4 regions of the Streptomyces sp. NPDC002734 genome follow, and region 2 is predicted to be linked to each of the others. Evidence: riboswitches for the same ligand, from Rfam matches in the RefSeq annotation. Region 2 holds a riboswitch; each other region holds the start of a gene.
The links. Region 2 has a riboswitch for cyclic di-AMP ahead of ABT026_RS25540 (M23 family metallopeptidase). Riboswitches for the same ligand answer to the same signal wherever they lie in the genome.
Positions count from the first base shown of each region.

Region 1 (4,201 bases), on a different contig from region 2:
CCGCCGCCCGGGCCGCCGACCTCTCCCCGGCCCACCTCTCCCGCCTGGAGACCGGCCACCGTCAGCCGTCCCTGCCCGTCCTCCTCGGGCTCGCCCGCGTCTACGGCACCACCGTCTCGGAACTCCTCGGCGAGACCACCCCCGACCGCGAGGCCGTGGTGCGGGCGTCCGCCGCCGCGGAGACCCGGGCCGGCGGCTGGAGCTACTGGCCCGCCGGGGCGCCGGGACGCGCCATGCAGGCCCTGCGCGTCCGCATCCCGCACAGTGGCGGCCCCCAGGACCAGGTGGTCCGGGTCCACCCGGGGGAGGAGTGGCTGCACGTGCTCGCCGGAGCCCTCCGCCTCCACCTGGGCGACACGTCCCACGTGCTCGGCCCCGGCGACAGCGCCCACTTCGACTCGCTCACCCCGCACCGCCTGGCCGCCGAGGGCCCGGACGGCGCCGAGCTCCTGTTCGTCCACACCCTGCTGCAGAGCCCCACGGCCGCCCTCTGCCTCGGACCCGAGGCGCCCGGCGGCCACCCGACCCCGTCCGGAGCGACGTCATGACGAACCCCGAGAAGAACAACGTCCCCGACCGCAGGAACGTCGAGGACAAGTTCCCGCGTGCCCTGTGGATCCGCCTCTTCGTCTACATCGTGGCGGGCCACCTCTTCGCCGGCTTCATCTGGCTGCTCTTCGAGGCGGGCGCCCGCGCGAACTGAGCAGGGGTGCCGGTACGGCCCGGCACAGGGCGAGGGCCCGGCAGCGGACGTCCGCTCCCGGGCCCTCGCCCTGTGTCCTCACGCCTGTGTCCTCATGCCGGCCCCATCAGTCGAGGAGCCGCTCGCGCAGCCGCTCCCGCAGCTCCGGGGTCATGCCCAGTCCCCGCGTCAGGTAGGCGTCGACCCCGCCCCAGGTCTCCTCGATCGTCTCGAACGCCGTCCCCAGGTACTCGGGCCGCGCGTCGAACAGCGGGCTCAGCAGCTCGGTGATCTCCGGCGTGTAGGGATCCGAGGACTCGCCGCCGCGGTGCAGCTTGTAGCGCCGGTGCTTGGCCCCCGACTTCAGGTAGTCCTCCGTGATCGCGTCCCGCTCCACGCCCAGGGCCAGCAGCGTCACCGCGATCGACAGGCCCGCGCGGTCCTTGCCGGCCGAGCAGTGCATCAGGGCCGGTGCGCCCTCCTCGGCCAGCGAGCGCAGCACCCGGGAGTGCTCCTCGGTGCGGGTGAGGACGGTCTGCCGGTACGACGCGATCATGCGCTGCGCCGCGCGGCCGTCGCCCAGCAGGGGCCGCAGCTCGTCCACCCCTCCGCGGCGGACCCGGCGCCAGAACTCGGCGCCGTCGGCCGGGTCGGACAGCGGCAGGCGCACCTCCTGGACCCCGGGCAGCGTGACGTCGGGCCCCTCCAGGCTCCGGTCCGCCTCGTTGCGGAAGTCGAAGATCGTGCGCAGGCCGAGGGAGGCGAGGAAGGCGGCGTCCTCGGCGGTCGCGCTCGCCAGATGGCCGCTGCGGTACAGAACCCCGGGCCTCACCTTGCGGCCGTCCGACGTGGGCATCCCGCCCACGTCGCGAAAGTTGCGCACTCCGGCGAGCTGGGGCTCGGTCGACGGGGCCTGCTGCGTCACGGGGGCTCCTCCCACTCGGCCCCGCCGGCGCGGCATCCGGCGGGTGCGCTCCGACGATACGACACGCGTCCCCAGGACATGGAGGGTGCCGCCGCCCCGGAGCCGTGGTCGCCTCCGCCCGCAGGCCACTCACGCACTGTGCGATTCGGGCAAAAGGGCCTAATGGTGACTTGTCCGGGAAAAGAACAACTCTCCTGCATCGGGGGGCTCGTGGGGTGCGAGTGGGTGAGCAGCCTCATACCGGTGACCGAGCGTCGTCGGTGGCCGTGGTGCAACTGGGCCTCACGGGGCGGGAGTTGCGGGAGGCTCGGCGACTCTCTGTGACCGTTTTGCCCTTAAGTGATCACAAAGAATGCACGTTCGTGGAAATCCGGCGCTTGTCCGGTTGCGCTCCGGTCGCTTACGTTCACCATCCGATCCGGACGGACGCCTAATCCTGCCGCCGCCCGGATCTCTCACACTCACCCGAGTAACCCGAGTACGGCAGGAGCGGGGGACCCACAGGTACACGCCTGTTCCGGTCTCCGGAACGGGCTTGGGGTAAAGCCGCGCACGGCGCGGCCGGGCATCTCCAGCCCGCACCCGACAGCTCACCTCGCAGGCGACGGAGAGGACAACGTCATGCCCGCGAAGCGTCAGCAGCACCGCCGTCCCACCGGCGTCCAGCGCCTCACCCGCTCCATCGCCGTCGCCGGAACGGGCGCCATGGTGCTCGGCCTGCCCCTGATGGGCTCCGCCACCGCCCACGCCGCCGCTCCGCAGAACGCGGCGCAGAGCGTGCCGGCCGCAGCGAAGAAGGCCGTCGGCCAGACCTACACGGTCAAGAAGGGCGACTCCCTCTCGAAGATCGCCGAGAAGAAGAAGGTCGCGGGCGGCTGGAAGAAGCTGTACAAGATCAACCGCGAGGCCGTCGGCGACAACCCGCGCCTGATCAAGCCCGGCACCAAGCTGGACCTCGGCAAGAAGGCGGCCGCCAAGCCCGCCAAGGCCAGGACCGCCGCGAAGGCCGCCCCCGCGAAGCCCGCCGCCCCGAAGACCACGGTCGCCGACGCCGCCGCCACGAGCGGCTACACCGCTCCCGTGGACGCCGCGAGCCTGGGCACCGCCTACCACACGCCCGGCGGCATGTGGTCCAGCGGCTACCACACCGGCTCCGACTTCGTGATCCCCACCGGCACCCCGATCAAGGCGATCGCCGCGGGCACCGTGGTGGCGGCCGGCGACGGCGGCGCCTACGGCAACCAGGTCGTCATCCAGCACGCCGACGGCATGTACTCCCAGTACGCCCACCAGTCGCAGCTGTCCGTCTCCGTCGGGCAGACCGTGACGGTCGGCCAACAGATCGGCCTGTCCGGCGCCACCGGCAACGTGACCGGCCCGCACCTGCACCTCGAGATCCGCACCAGCCCCGACTACGGCTCCGACGTCGACCCGGTGGCCTACCTCAACTCGCACGGGGTCAGCCTCGGCTGACGCCCCTGAGGGACCTGGCGGTCGCACGCGAACCGAGGGCCGCACCCCCCGCCGGGGTGCGGTCCTCGGTGTGTTCGGGCCCTCACACGTGGTATTTCTCACCCGCCGTCAACCCCTCCCTACGGTCGCGTAGCTCACAACCGAAGGAGGAGGATGCCTCGATGTGGCAGACGATTCGAAGAATGACAGAAGAACAGTGATCGGGTCGGTCGGGTCGTACGTGGCCGTCGGGGACAGCTTCACCGAGGGCGTCGGGGACCCCGGGCCCGACGGGACGTTCGTCGGCTGGGCCGACCGCCTCGCGGTCCTCCTCGCCGACCGCAGGCCGGAGGGCGACTTCCGCTACGCCAACCTCGCCGTGCGCGGGAAGCTCCTCGACCAGGTCGCCGCCGACCAGGTCCCCCAGGTCCGTGACCTCGCCCCCGACCTGGTGTCCATCTGCGCCGGCGGCAACGACATCCTGCGGCCCGGCACCGACCCCGACGACGTCGCCGAGCGCTTCGAGAAGGCCGTCGCGGAGCTCGCCTCCGCGGCCGGGACCGTCCTCGTCGCGACCGGCTTCGACACCCGGGGCGTCCCCGTCCTCAAGCACCTGCGCGGGAAGATCGCCACGTACAACGGGCACGTCCGCGCCATCGCCGACCGGTACGGCTGCCCGGTGCTGGACCTGTGGTCCCTGCGCAGCGTCCAGGACCGCCGCGCCTGGGACAGCGACCGCCTGCACCTCTCCGCCGAGGGGCACACCCGGGTGGCGCTGCGGGCCGGCCAGGTCCTCGGTCTCGAGGTCCCCGCCGACCCGGAGCAGCCCTGGCCCCCGCGCCCCCAGCGCGGCGTGCTCGAGGTCCGCCTCGACGACGTCCACTGGGCGCGGGAGCACCTGGTGCCGTGGATCGGGCGCCGCCTGCGCGGCGAGTCCTCGGGCGACACGATCGTCGCCAAGGGGCAGCTGGCGCTGGACGACCTCAAGTCCTGGCTCGCCAGGGCGGTCTGACGCGCGGGCCGTCGGGGCGTGGCGGTGAAGCCGCCCGCCCGGCGGGGTCCGGCGGGGCGGCTCGCGGTCCCTTCCGCCCCGCCCCGTCGTGCCCCGCCCGGCGCGGCGCGGCGTCGGTGTCCGCGGCCCG
Region 1 is NZ_JBEOVU010000016.1:22,036-26,236, forward strand. It holds gene ABT026_RS16215 (helix-turn-helix domain-containing protein) at 1-548, shown strand, start outside; gene ABT026_RS16220 (DUF6126 family protein) at 545-703, shown strand; gene ABT026_RS16225 (tyrosine-protein phosphatase) at 810-1,607, opposite strand; cyclic di-AMP (ydaO/yuaA leader) riboswitch at 2,060-2,224, shown strand; gene ABT026_RS16230 (M23 family metallopeptidase) at 2,229-3,080, shown strand; gene ABT026_RS16235 (SGNH/GDSL hydrolase family protein) at 3,280-4,071, shown strand.
Region 1: another riboswitch for cyclic di-AMP. It lies ahead of ABT026_RS16230 (M23 family metallopeptidase); the one in region 2 lies ahead of ABT026_RS25540 (M23 family metallopeptidase).

Region 2 (4,201 bases):
CGCTGGGCTGGCTGGACGTCAAGACCTCCGGCGACGTCGAGGTGCCGGTGATCGAGGCCGCCGTCGACGAGGAGCTCGCCCGGCTCGCCGCCGAGGGCCCGACGGCCGAGGAGATGGAGCGCGCCCAGGCGCAGCTCGAGCGCGAGTGGCTGGACCGCCTCGGCACGGTCTCCGGCCGCGCCGACGAACTGTGCCGGTACGCCGTCCTGTTCGGCGACCCGCAGCTCGCGCTGACCGCCGTGGAGCGGGTGCTGGAGGTGACGCCGGAGGAGGTCCAGGAGGTCGCCAAGGCCCGCCTGCGCCCCGACAACCGGGCGGTCCTGGTGTACGAACCGATCACTCCCGAGGGCGCGGACGCCGAAGGCGACGAGGACGAAGAGGAGGAGGCCAAGTGACCGACCTGGCCACCATGGAGTTCCACCCCCAGCCGCAGGCCGGCGAGCCCAAGCCGTGGGCGTTCCCCGCGCCCGAGCGCGGCGCCCTCGACAACGGCCTGACCGTCCTGCGCTGCCACCGCCCCGGCCAGCAGGTCGTGGCCGTCGAGGTGCTGCTGGACGCCCCGCTGGACGCCGAGCCGCTCGGCCTGGACGGCGTCGCCACCATCATGGCGCGCGCCTTCGCCGAGGGCACCGACAAGCACTCCGCCGAGGACTTCGCCGCCGAACTCGAGCGGTGCGGCGCCACGCTGGACATGCACGCCGACCACCCCGGCGTGCGGGTCTCCCTGGAGGTCCCCGCCTCCCGGCTGCCCAAGGCGCTGGGCCTGCTGGCCGACGCGCTGCGCGCCCCGGCGTTCGCCGAGGACGAGGTCTCCCGCCTGGTGCGCAACCGGCTCGACGAGATCCCGCACGAGCTGGCCAACCCGGCCCGCCGTGCCGCCAAGGAGCTGTACAAGGAGCTCTTCCCGGCGAACTCGCGGATGGCGCGCCCCCGTCAGGGCACCGAGGACACCGTCGAGAAGATCGACGCGGCCGCCGTGCGCGCCTTCTACGAGCGGCACGTCCGTCCGGCCACCTCGACCGCCGTGGTGGTCGGCGACCTCACCGGCGTCGACCTGGACGCCCTGCTGGCCGAGACGCTGGGCGCCTGGAAGGGCTCCCAGGCCGCCCCGCGCGCGGTGCCGGCGGTGACGTCGGACGACACCGGCCGCGTGGTGATCGTGGACCGTCCCGGCTCCGTCCAGACCCAGTTGCTGATCGGCCGCACCGGCCCGGACCGGCACGACCGGGTCTGGCCGGCCCAGGTGCTCGGCACCTACTGCCTGGGCGGCACGCTCACCTCCCGTCTGGACAAGGTGCTGCGCGAGGAGAAGGGCTACACGTACGGCGTCCGCGCCTTCGGGCAGGTCCTGCGCTCCGCCCCCGACGGTTCGGGCGCCGCGATGCTGGCGATCAGCGGCTCGGTGGACACCCCCAACACCGGCCCCGCGCTGCAGGACCTGTGGCAGGTGCTGCGCACCCTCGCCGAGGGCGGCCTGACCGACGCCGAGCGGGACACCGCCGTGCAGAACCTGGTGGGCGTGGCGCCGCTGAAGTACGAGACGGCCGCCGCGGTCGCCGGCACGCTGGCCGACCAGGTGGAACAGCACCTGCCGGACGACTTCCAGGCGACGCTCTATCAGCAGCTCGTCGCCACCGGCACGGTGGAGGCCACCGCGGCCGTGGTGAGCGCCTTCCCGGTGGACCGTCTGGTGACGGTCCTGGTCGGCGACGCCGCGCAGATCGCCGGCCCGGTGCGGGAGCTGGGCATCGGCGAGGTGACCGTGGTGAGCGCCGAGTAGCGGCCCGTTCAGGGCGGTTTCGGGCCCCGGTGAGCCTTACGGCCGCCGGGGCCCGCTTCGTTCGGTCCGGCGCCGGCTCGTCCGGGAGCCGTGCGATGCGCGTAGAAGGGTCCGGTTTGCCCTGTGGCGTGCGCTACAAAAGTCTTGATCCGTTTGTTATCCGATTGATCACCCAACTAGCTTCGATCCGGCTGCCCGCCACACCTGTGCTCCGCATCCGCGGCGCCGGGCAGTCATCGCCTAATCCCCGTACGGCGCGAGCCAGGGGAGCCGGGGACCCAACCGAGCGGTACCCCTGGGGTGAATCGGGCGCCTTCCGTCACGCGGGAGGAACCCGTAGGAGACCTTCCTGCTCCGAACCCGACAGCTAACCCGGCAGGCGAGAGGGAAGGAAAGGACTCAGCCACTTCATGGCGTTCAACTGCGCCCCCGGCAGGCACCGTCGTCCCGGCCGGACCAGCCGCACCACCGCCGGCCTGGCAGGCCTCGCCGCTCTCACCACCACCGGCGTCGTCGGCACCCTGGCCTCGCCCGCCGTCGCGGCGGAGGCCCCCGCCGAGACCACCGGCCTGCTTCCCGTCGTCACCATCGGCGACTCCGTCGCCGAGCAGATCGACGAGCAGGCCGAGGCCCAGGAGCGGGCCGCCGTCGAGGCCGCCGCCCGCGCCGCGGCCGCCGAGAAGGCCCGCGCCGAGCGTGAGGCCGCCGAGGAGCGCGCCGCCCGCGAGGCCGAGCGTGAGCGTCTCCGCCGCCTCAACATGTTCGTCAGCCCGATCGCCGGGTCCTACGTCTCCACCTCCTACCAGGCGGGCGGCGGCATCTGGTCCTCCGGCAGCCACACCGGCATCGACTTCCACGCCGCCTCCGGCACCCCGGTCCGCTCCGTGGGCCGCGGCACCGTCGTCGAGGCCGGCTGGGGTGGCGCCTACGGCTACCAGGTCGTCATCAAGATGCACGACGGCACGTACACCCAGTACGGCCACCTGTCCTCGGTCAGCGTGGCCGTCGGCCAGGCGGTCACCCCGGGCGCCCACATCGGCCGCTCCGGCGCCACCGGCAACGTCACCGGCCCGCACCTGCACTTCGAGGCCCGCACCTCCCCGGAGTACGGCAGCGACATCGACCCCGTCGCCTACCTCCGCTCCCACGGCGTGAACCTCTGACGTCACCCACGCGAAAGCCCCCCGCCCGGTTTCCGGGACGGGGGGCTTTTTCGTCGTTCCGTACGGTATCCGGGCGCACCGGGCGGCGGAGCGGCCGAAAATTCCCTCTCCCGTGCGACTTCCCGTCGGAAATTCACGCGCATTGCCTTAGAGTCGCCTTATTCATCGAGGCGGAGGTCGGCATGCGTATTCCCGCGCATTCGGTATGCACGGCGATCCGGGACGACATCGTCGCCGGGGTCCACGAGCGCGGGACCCGGCTGACCGAGGAACTCCTCGCCCGCCGCTACGGCGTCTCCCGCGTCCCGGTCCGCGAGGCGCTGCGCACCCTGGAGGCCGAGGGCTTCGTGGTCACCCGGCGGCACGCCGGGGCCTGCGTGGCGGAGCCGACCGAGCAGGAGGCCGCCGACCTGCTGGAGATGCGGCTGCTGCTGGAGCCGCTGGGCGCCGCCCGGGCCGCCCAGCGGCGTACCGAGGCCCACCTCAAGGTGCTCCGCGGCCTGGTCAGGCTGGGTCAGGAGCGGGCCCGGCGCGGATACGGGGATGAGCTGCGGTCGCTGGGCGGCTGGTTCCACGAGACGCTGGCCCAGGCCTGCGGGAGCGCCGCGCTGACCGCCACGCTCACCCAGCTGCGGCACAAGATCGCCTGGATGTACGCGCTCGATCCGCTGCCCGCGCCCGTGGAGACCTGGGCCGAGCACGGCGCCATCGTGGACGCCGTGGCCCGGGGCGACGGGGAGCGGGCCCGGCAGGTGACCGCACTGCACACCGAGCGCTCGACCGTGCTGTACCGGCTGCGCATTCCCGGTCAGAACCGCGGAGGCGCGGCGCGCACGGACAGCGTGAGGACCTCGCAACATGCCGTAAACATGAATGGCCTCCGTAATTAACAAGGGGGCCGTATACAAGAGGCGGGTGCGCGGGTGCAATTCCCGCTCCGTTGTTCGGTGCGCCCTTTCCGGGGTCGGCTCGGCAATTCTCGCCGTGCGGCCATTCGTGGGGTGCGATGCATTCGTGTTCCTGTTCGCGCGGGGTATTTCGCGCGCGGCGCGTTTCGACGGGCCCCGGTCCCGCCCCGCTCACAGCTCCGCCTCCCCCGGGCGCTCCGGACGGTCCACGGACAGCAGCTCCGCCAGGTCGCCGAGCACCTTCTCCGCGCCCCCGGCCCCCGCACCCGCCCCGGCGCCCTCGCAGGACAGCACCACCTCCTCGCCGCGGCGCACCCCCAGCCCCAGCACCCCGAGGATCGACGCGCCGT
Region 2 is NZ_JBEOVU010000033.1:57,802-62,002, reverse strand. It holds gene ABT026_RS25550 (M16 family metallopeptidase) at 1-395, shown strand, start outside; gene ABT026_RS25545 (M16 family metallopeptidase) at 392-1,780, shown strand; cyclic di-AMP (ydaO/yuaA leader) riboswitch at 2,008-2,177, shown strand; gene ABT026_RS25540 (M23 family metallopeptidase) at 2,191-2,943, shown strand; gene ABT026_RS25535 (GntR family transcriptional regulator) at 3,126-3,833, shown strand; gene ABT026_RS25530 (HPr family phosphocarrier protein) at 4,023-4,201, opposite strand, start outside.

Region 3 (4,201 bases), on a different contig from region 2:
GAGGGAGGCGGCAGCGTCCACACCCAGCTGCTGCGCCTCGGACTCGCCGACGAGCTCCAGCTGGCGCTGGCCCCGCTGCTGGTCGGCGAACCGGACGCGCCGCGGCTCTTCGGCCCGGGTGGCTATCCGCCGGGCCGCCTGCGGCTGGAGGAGACCCGGCCGGTGGGCGATGTGGTGCTCGCCCGCTACCGGCCGGTCGCCCCGGGCGCCGGCCCCTCGGTCTCCGCCGCCGACCGGTACTGGCTGGGCCTCGCCTGCGACCTGGCCGAGGAGTGCCCGCCGTCCCGCACCGCGTTCAGCGTGGGCGCGGTGGTGGTGGCCGAGGACGGGACCGAGCTGGCCCGCGGCCACTCCCGGGAGGGGGGCGACCCGGTGGTCCACGCGGAGGAGGCGGCGCTCGCCAAGATCGACCCGGCCGACCCGCGGCTGCCCGGGGCCACCGTCTACAGCAGCCTGGAGCCCTGTGCCCGCCGTGCCTCCCGGCCGGCCCCGTGCGCGCGGCTGATCCTCGACGCGGGGGTGCGGCGGGTGGTCACCGCCTGGCGGGAGCCCGACACCTTCGTGGCGGCCGCGGACGGCAGCGGGGTGCTGGCGGCGGGCGGCGTCCGGGTGGTGCTGCTGCCCGAGTACGAGGAGCGTGCCGTGCGGCCCAACCGCCACCTGTCCGGCGGGGCGACGTGAACCGATTCGCTTTTCCCCCGCGCCATGTCGTACAGTGAAGACACAACGACGCGGGGTGGAGCAGCTCGGTAGCTCGCTGGGCTCATAACCCAGAGGTCGCAGGTTCAAATCCTGTCCCCGCTACTGAAGACTCAGGGCCGGAATCCTTTCAAGGATTCCGGCCCTGAGTGTTTGTGTCGTGCTCTCCTTCCTCCGCTTCATCCGCCCGGAGGCCAGCGGTCGCCGCTTTCGCCCGGGCGCGGAACGATGGTCTCCATGCTGAGGCGAGGCGGACCGGTGGATCCGGAGATCGAGGAGGCCCTCGGGTCCGGCCGCCGGTGGTTCCACTACGCCCGCATGGTGCTGCGGGTGCTGCCGTTCATCGCCCTGGTACTCGGCCTGGTCTACGACGGCCTGACGCCGCCGGACGTGACCCCGGTGCCGTTCTTCGCCGCCGCCCCGCTCATCGCGGCCCCGCTCTACACCCTCCGGGCAACGGTGCTCATCGGACTGCTGGCCACCGGTTGCATCCTCACCATGGAACTGATCCGGGACGCGAACTCGCCGGCGCTGCTGGCCACCGAGCTGTTCACGGTGGTCGTCGTCTCGGTGCTGTCGTGCGTGATGAACACCGCGGTGCACCGGGTCGACCTGCGCCTCGCGTCCGCCCGGCAGATGGCCGAGGCGGCGATGCGAGCCGTGATGCCGCCGCCGCAGCGGCGGATCGGCGCCCTGCGGATCGCCTCGCGGTACGAGGCCGCCCTCCAGGAGGCGAACATCGGCGGCGATCTCTACGCCGTGCACGACACCCCGCACGGGGTGCGGATGGTGCTGGGGGACGTGCGCGGTAAGGGGATGGAGGCCGTGGCCGCGGTCGCGGTCGTCGTCGGCGCCTTCCGCGAGGTGGCGGAACGGGCCGACAGCATCGAGCAGGCCGCGGAACACATGGAACAGGCGGTGGTGCGTGAGCGGGACCGACGGGCGGTGGAGCTGGAGCAGCAGGAGGGCTTTGTGCCGGCGGTGTTCGCCGAGTTCTCCCAGGACGGCCGGAGCGTGTCGATCGTCAACCACGGTCATCCGCCGCCGCTGCTGCTGGAGCCGGGGGCGCCGCCGCGGTTGCTGGACCCGGGGGAGGCCGGGAGTCCGCTCGCCCTCTCGGAGCTCACCGGGCCGCCCCGACCCGGACCGCCCGTTCCGCTGCGGCCGGGCGCCACGGTGCTCTTCTACACCGACGGCCTGACCGAGGCGCGGGACGAGGAAGGTGTGTTCTACGACCCGGTCGCGCGGCTGGAGGGGCGGGACTTCCGAGAGCCGGAGGACCTTCTGCAGTTCCTGTCCGAGGACGTGGCCCTGCACTCCGGGGGAGACGTCGAGGACGACATGGCCCTGCTCGTCGTACGGACCCTGTGACCGGCCGGAACACGGCAGCGGCACCCGGTACGCAGGGGGACCCCGGTGTAACGATCAAGCCAAGGCGGCGGTGGCCGTGTGACCGAAGCCATGTCCGTTTCGCCCTGATGAACCTCCATAGGTTCGGGCCACAGGGTCGGACGATGTGAAGGAACGGCTTGGAAATGAGCCACCGCTTCTATTAACGTTCGATAACGCAGCGCGCGGCTGTCCCAGCCGTCACAAGCGACGGCTCCGTGCGCTCTGCCGAATCCCGTAAGGGAACCGGGGAACCACTTTCCGGGGTGAATCGGGCGTATCTCCGTATACGCGCGTAGGAGACCTTCCCGCTCCGAACCCGTCAGCTAACCCGGTAGGCGAGACGGAAGGAAAGGAGCGCGCCCCCGTGGCGTCCAACCCCCCTGCCCCTGAACTGCCCTTCGTGCCGAGCCAGCGTGCGGCCGCCGACGCGTACGGTCCCGCCGGATTCCCCGGCGAGGGCTCCTTCGAGGAGTGGAACCCCAGCGAGGGGACGGTCTCCAGAGGCCGTCACCGGGTGACCAAGCAGCGGGGCCTGGCCCGCAGTTCCACCGTCCTCGGCGTCGGTGTGATCGCCGCCGTCGGCGCGGGCGGCATGGCCACCGCCGCGCCCGGCAAGGCCCCGGTGCACATCACCATGCCGCAGATGCCGTCGCTGGACCCGGTCACCTCCCTGCTTCCCGGCGGCGACGAGACCGAAACCGCGGCCGCCGAGCAGGCCCCCAGCGTCCTCGGCGAGATGGGCGTGGGCGTCGCCCCGGCCGAGACTCCGTCCTCCGCCGACGCCGGCGAGGCGCTGCGCACCCGCATCATGGCGCAGGCCGCCCAGCAGGAGCAGGAGGCCGAGACGCAGGCCGCGCTGGAGGCCCAGGAGGCCGCCGCCCAGGCCGCCGCCGAGAAGGCGGCCAAGGAGAAGGCGGAGGCGGAGGCCCGTGAGGCCGCCGCCGAGAAGGCCGAGGAGGAGGCCAAGGCCAAGGCCGAGGCCGAGCGCATCGCCAAGCTGGCGGCCAGCTTCGTCTCGCCGGCGTCCTCCTACACGATCACCTCCACGTACATGCAGGCCGGCTCCATGTGGTCCTCCGGCTACCACACGGGCCTGGACCTCGCGGCTCCCACCGGCACGCTGCTGAAGGCCGTCCACACCGGCACCGTCACCGAGGCCGGCTGGGCCGGCTCGTACGGCTACCGGACCATCCTCACCCTCGAGGACGGCACCGAGCTCTGGTACTGCCACCAGTCCTCGATCAACGTCAGCGTCGGCCAGAAGGTGACCACCGGCGACGTCATCGGCCGGGTGGGCGCGACCGGCAACGTCACCGGCCCGCACCTGCACCTCGAGGTGCACCCGGGCGGCGGCGACGGCGTCGACCCGATGGCCTGGATGGCCGCGCGCGGCGTCAACCTCTGACGAACGCCGGTTCCCTCCCCCCGCTTTCGAACAGATGCGGTCGGCCGGCGGCGCGTCGGAATGCGCCGCCGGCCGGACGCGTTGGTGACCGTCATGAGTGAACTGCGCAAGCTGGGTACGTCCGGCCTCGAGGTGTTCCCGCTCGCCCTCGGCGGCAACGTCTTCGGATGGACCGCCGACGAGCGGGAGTCCTTCGCCGTCCTCGACGCGTACACCGCGGCGGGCGGCAACTTCGTCGACACCGCCGACTCGTACTCCGCCTGGGTGGAGGGCAACGAGGGCGGCGAGTCGGAGACCGTCATCGGCAGGTGGCTCAAGGCCCGGGGCAACCGCTCCGAGGTCGTGGTCGCCACCAAGGTGAGCCAGCACCCGCAATACCGCGGGCTGTCCGCCGCCAACATCAGGGCGGCGGCGGAGGCTTCGCTGCGCCGGCTGGGCACCGACCACATCGACCTGTACTACACGCACTTCGACCAGCCCGAAACGCCGGTCGAGGAGATCCTGCTCGCCCTCGACCAACTGGTCCGCGAGGGCAAGGTGCGGGCGATCGGCGCGTCCAACATCACCGCCGAGCGGCTCCAGGAGTCGCTGGACTTCTCCGAGCGCGAGGGCTTCGCCCGCTACGCGGTCATCCAGCCGCACTACAACTTGGTCTCCCGGGACACCTACGAAGGCCGTCTGCGCGATGTCGCCGAGCGGGCGGGG
Region 3 is NZ_JBEOVU010000009.1:183,046-187,246, forward strand. It holds gene ABT026_RS11125 (dihydrofolate reductase family protein) at 1-681, shown strand, start outside; tRNA gene ABT026_RS11130 (tRNA-Met) at 731-804, shown strand; gene ABT026_RS11135 (PP2C family protein-serine/threonine phosphatase) at 937-2,070, shown strand; cyclic di-AMP (ydaO/yuaA leader) riboswitch at 2,305-2,444, shown strand; gene ABT026_RS11140 (M23 family metallopeptidase) at 2,456-3,496, shown strand; gene ABT026_RS11145 (aldo/keto reductase) at 3,590-4,201, shown strand, end outside.
Region 3: another riboswitch for cyclic di-AMP. It lies ahead of ABT026_RS11140 (M23 family metallopeptidase); the one in region 2 lies ahead of ABT026_RS25540 (M23 family metallopeptidase).

Region 4 (4,201 bases), on a different contig from region 2:
CGGGACCAAGTGGAAGCAATAGTTCGACAGTTCTGTGATGTTCGTGTGTTCTGTGCGACATCGAGTTGTGACGAACGATGATCACCGGCTACGTTCCCGCACAGACGTGACGACCCCGCCGGCGCGGTGCCGGACGTGGTCGCGCGCCCACAGCAGTCGACGAAAGGCATCCGCATGCTCTCCGGAAACGGTCGTCACCGCCGCCCCCGTCAGGCGCCGGCGGTCGTCGTCGCAGCCGGCGTGACCGGGTCCGCCCTCGCCCTGCCGCTCTTCGCGGCCACCGGCGCGAGCGCGGCCGACGGGGCGACCTGGGACCGGGTCGCCGAGTGTGAGAGCGGAGGTGCCTGGAGCGCCGACACCGACAACGGGTTCTTCGGCGGTCTCCAGCTCACCCAGGACCAGTGGGAGGGCAACGGCGGCCTGTCGTACGCCTCCAACCCGGCCGAGGCGAGCCGTTCGCAGCAGATCGCCGTGGCCGAGCGCATCCTCGCCGAGCAGGGCGCGACCCCGTGGCTCGCCTGTGGCGCGATGAACGGTCTGCGCGAGAACGCCCCCGCCGCCCAGGTGGACACCGGCGTGGACGCGCTGCGCACCGGCGACGTGACGGACTCCGGCTCCTTCGACGGCTCGGCCTCCGGCTGGGGGTCCGCCGGCGGCGACCGCACCGGCGGTTCCGGCGCCGGGCGCGCGGACGAGGCGCGCGGCTCCGGCTCGGCCGAGGCGGCCGGCGACGCCGACCAGGGGATGCTCCGGGGCGCGGGTCACGGCCTCTTCCCGGGCGCCGACTACGCGCCGGCGGACGGCGGGTCCCTGGACCTCGGCCAGGAGGCCGGGCAGGACGAGGGACTGGACCTCGGCGAGGACCTGGGCCTGGTCGACACCGGCACCGGCGCCCCCGTCGTCCCGGACCTGCCCGAGGTCGGCGGCGGCGACGCGGGCGAGCACGGCGGCGGCCAGTCCGGCGACCACGGCGACACCGGCAACGGCACCGGCGAGGGCAAGGGCGACGCGGACCAGGAGGAGACCGGCGACACCGGCTCGTCCGACGAGGACGCCCCGCTGTTCGACGGCGAGGGCGACCCGCTGTTCGGGGACGACACCCCGCTCTTCGGCGACGACGCCGCCACCCAGGAGGACTCCGAGGCCTCCTCCGGCTCCGGCCGCCACCGCGGCACCAGCGCCGAGGAGAGCACGCAGAGCACGAGCGGCTCCTCGGGCCGCCACGCGGCCCCCGCGGGCACCTACACCGTGAGGGCCGGCGAGAGCCTCGTCTCCATCGCCAAGTCGCAGGACGTACAGGGCGGCTGGCGCGCCCTGTACGAGGCCAACAAGGACCTGATCGGGGACGACCCGGACCGTCTGGTGGCGGGCACGAAGCTGTCCCTCCCCGCCTGAGCCGGGCCGGGGACGGCAGGGGACGAGACGATCAGGCAGGGTGAAAGCCGGGCAAAATCGGGGGAGTTACCCACCCTTTCGTCCTGGAATGTCTGATTCCGGAGAAGTGAGAGATGGGTCTCAGAAGCCCTGATCGTCTTTGAAATCCCGGCCTGGGCGTGGCTAACGTCGAACCGCTCGCTCCAGCGGGCCCCGGCGGCCGTCACGCCTAATCCTGCCAACGGCCGTACGGGACATGTCGTCGCGTCATGCGCCGTAGGCAGGAGCGGGGGAACCAGGTAAGCGCCGTGTCCGGCAGCGAGATCGCCGGACCGGCTAGGGGTGAAGCCGTGCACCGGGAGGTGCGCGGCCGGGCGACCCTCATAGCCCGAACCCGACAGCTCACCTCGCAGGCGTCGGTGAGGGGATACCTCCATGTCGTTTTCCTGCCAGGGCAAGCACCGTCGCCCCTCCAAGGCCAAGCGCGCCATCGCCGTCGCCGGTCTCACCGGCGCCGTCGTGGCCGCCCCGCTGATCACCGCGGGCACCGCCTCGGCCGCCACCGAGTCCGAGTGGGACGCCGTCGCCCAGTGCGAGTCGGGCGGCGACTGGTCCATCAACACCGGCAACGGGTTCTACGGCGGTCTGCAGTTCACCAACCAGACCTGGGCCGGCTTCGGCGGCACCCAGTACGCCGCCCAGGCCAACCAGGCCACCAAGGCCCAGCAGATCGAGATAGCCGAGAAGGTCCTCGCCGAGCAGGGTCCGGGCGCCTGGCCGCACTGCGGCGTCGGCCTGTCCAGCTCCCCGTACCAGGGCGGCGCCGCCGAGGCCCCCGCCCAGGAGCAGGCCCCGCAGCAGGAGGCCGCCCCGGCCCCCGCGCCGAAGGCCGAGAAGCCTGCCCAGCCCGCCAAGGCCGAGAAGCCGAAGAAGGCCGAGAAGGTCACGACGCCCACCGGCAAGAAGGTGCTGAAGGGTGACGGCGAGTACAAGGTCCGCAAGGGCGACTCGCTCAGCCGGATCGCCGAGAAGCACCACACCAAGGGCGGCTGGAAGAAGCTGTACAAGCTGAACAAGGACGTCGTCCAGAACCCGCAGCTGATCTACCCGGGCCAGATGCTCCACCTGAGCTGACCCGCCGGGCGGCGGGCTCCACCCGAGCCGGCCGCCCGCCCCCGTGACAGCCCCGCCCCCGTGTTGCGTGATCCGCGCACGGGGGCGGGGCATTTGCACGCAATACGTCCGCCCACTTTTTGTTTCGGGTCGGAACAATTAATCTCCTGTTACCCCTCCGTAGAGGGGGCGACCGGCTGGCCGATCCCGTCCGGCCGGTTAGGCTCGGTCTCGCAGAGCCACGGAGGCTGTGCACCCCGTGCCGGACCAGGTGGTCCGGCGCCACTCGCGTCACATCCCAGAAGGAGATGCTCGTGCCGTCCATCGACGTCGTCGTAGCCCGGGAAATCCTGGACTCCCGAGGCAACCCCACGGTCGAGGTCGAGGTCGGCCTCGACGACGGCAGCACCGGCCGTGCCGCTGTTCCGTCCGGCGCCTCCACCGGCGCCTTCGAGGCCATTGAGCTTCGCGACGGTGACAAGAACCGCTACCTCGGCAAGGGCGTGGAGAAGGCCGTCCTCGCCGTCATCGAGCAGATCGGCCCGGAGCTCGTCGGCTACGACGCCACCGAGCAGCGCCTGATCGACCAGGCGATGTTCGACCTGGACGCCACCGACAACAAGGGCTCCCTCGGCGCCAACGCCATCCTCGGCGTCTCCCTCGCCGTGGCCCACGCCGCCTCCGAGGCCAGCGACCTGCCGCTCTTCCGCTACCTGGGCGGCCCCAACGCGCACCTGCTGCCGGTGCCGATGATGAACATCCTGAACGGCGGCTCGCACGCCGACTCCAACGTGGACATCCAGGAGTTCATGATCGCGCCGATCGGCGCCGAGTCCTTCTCCGAGGCCCTGCGCTGGGGCACCGAGGTCTACCACACCCTCAAGAAGGTGCTGAAGACCAAGGGCCTGGCCACCGGCCTCGGCGACGAGGGCGGCTTCGCCCCCAACCTCGGCTCCAACCGCGAGGCGCTGGACCTGATCCTCGAGGCGATCAAGGAGGCCGGCTACACCCCCGGCCAGCAGATCGCCCTCGCCCTCGACGTCGCCGCCTCCGAGTTCTACAAGGACGGCAAGTACCTCTTCGAGGGCAAGGAGCGCTCCGCCGCCGAGATGACGGAGTACTACGAGGAGCTCGTCGCGGCCTACCCGCTCGTCTCCATCGAGGACCCGCTGTTCGAGGACGACTGGGACGGCTGGAAGACCATCACCGACAAGCTGGGCGACAAGGTCCAGCTCGTCGGCGACGACCTCTTCGTCACCAACCCGGAGCGCCTGGGCCGCGGCATCGAGGAGGGCGCCGCCAACGCCCTGCTGGTGAAGGTCAACCAGATCGGCTCGCTGACCGAGACCCTGGACGCCGTCGAGCTGGCCCAGCGCAACGGCTTCAAGTGCATGATGTCCCACCGCTCCGGCGAGACCGAGGACGTCACCATCGCCGACCTCGCCGTCGCCACCAACTGCGGCCAGATCAAGACCGGCGCCCCGGCCCGCTCCGAGCGCGTCGCCAAGTACAACCAGCTGCTGCGCATCGAGGAGATCCTCGACGACGCCGCGGTGTACGCCGGCCGCAGCGCCTTCCCGCGCTTCAAGGGCTGACACCCCGGCCCCCGGGCCGCGACGCCCGACCGTGCCCCCGGAGCTCCGGCTCCGGGGGCACACCCTTGTCCGTGTCCCGCGGGCCCGCTGCCTGCCCCGCTGCGCGCGGCCGCGCCCCG
Region 4 is NZ_JBEOVU010000007.1:123,785-127,985, forward strand. It holds gene ABT026_RS09025 (cytochrome P450 family protein) at 1-38, shown strand, start outside; gene ABT026_RS09030 (transglycosylase family protein) at 175-1,395, shown strand; cyclic di-AMP (ydaO/yuaA leader) riboswitch at 1,637-1,805, shown strand; gene ABT026_RS09035 (transglycosylase family protein) at 1,810-2,508, shown strand; gene eno (phosphopyruvate hydratase) at 2,802-4,082, shown strand.
Region 4: another riboswitch for cyclic di-AMP. It lies ahead of ABT026_RS09035 (transglycosylase family protein); the one in region 2 lies ahead of ABT026_RS25540 (M23 family metallopeptidase).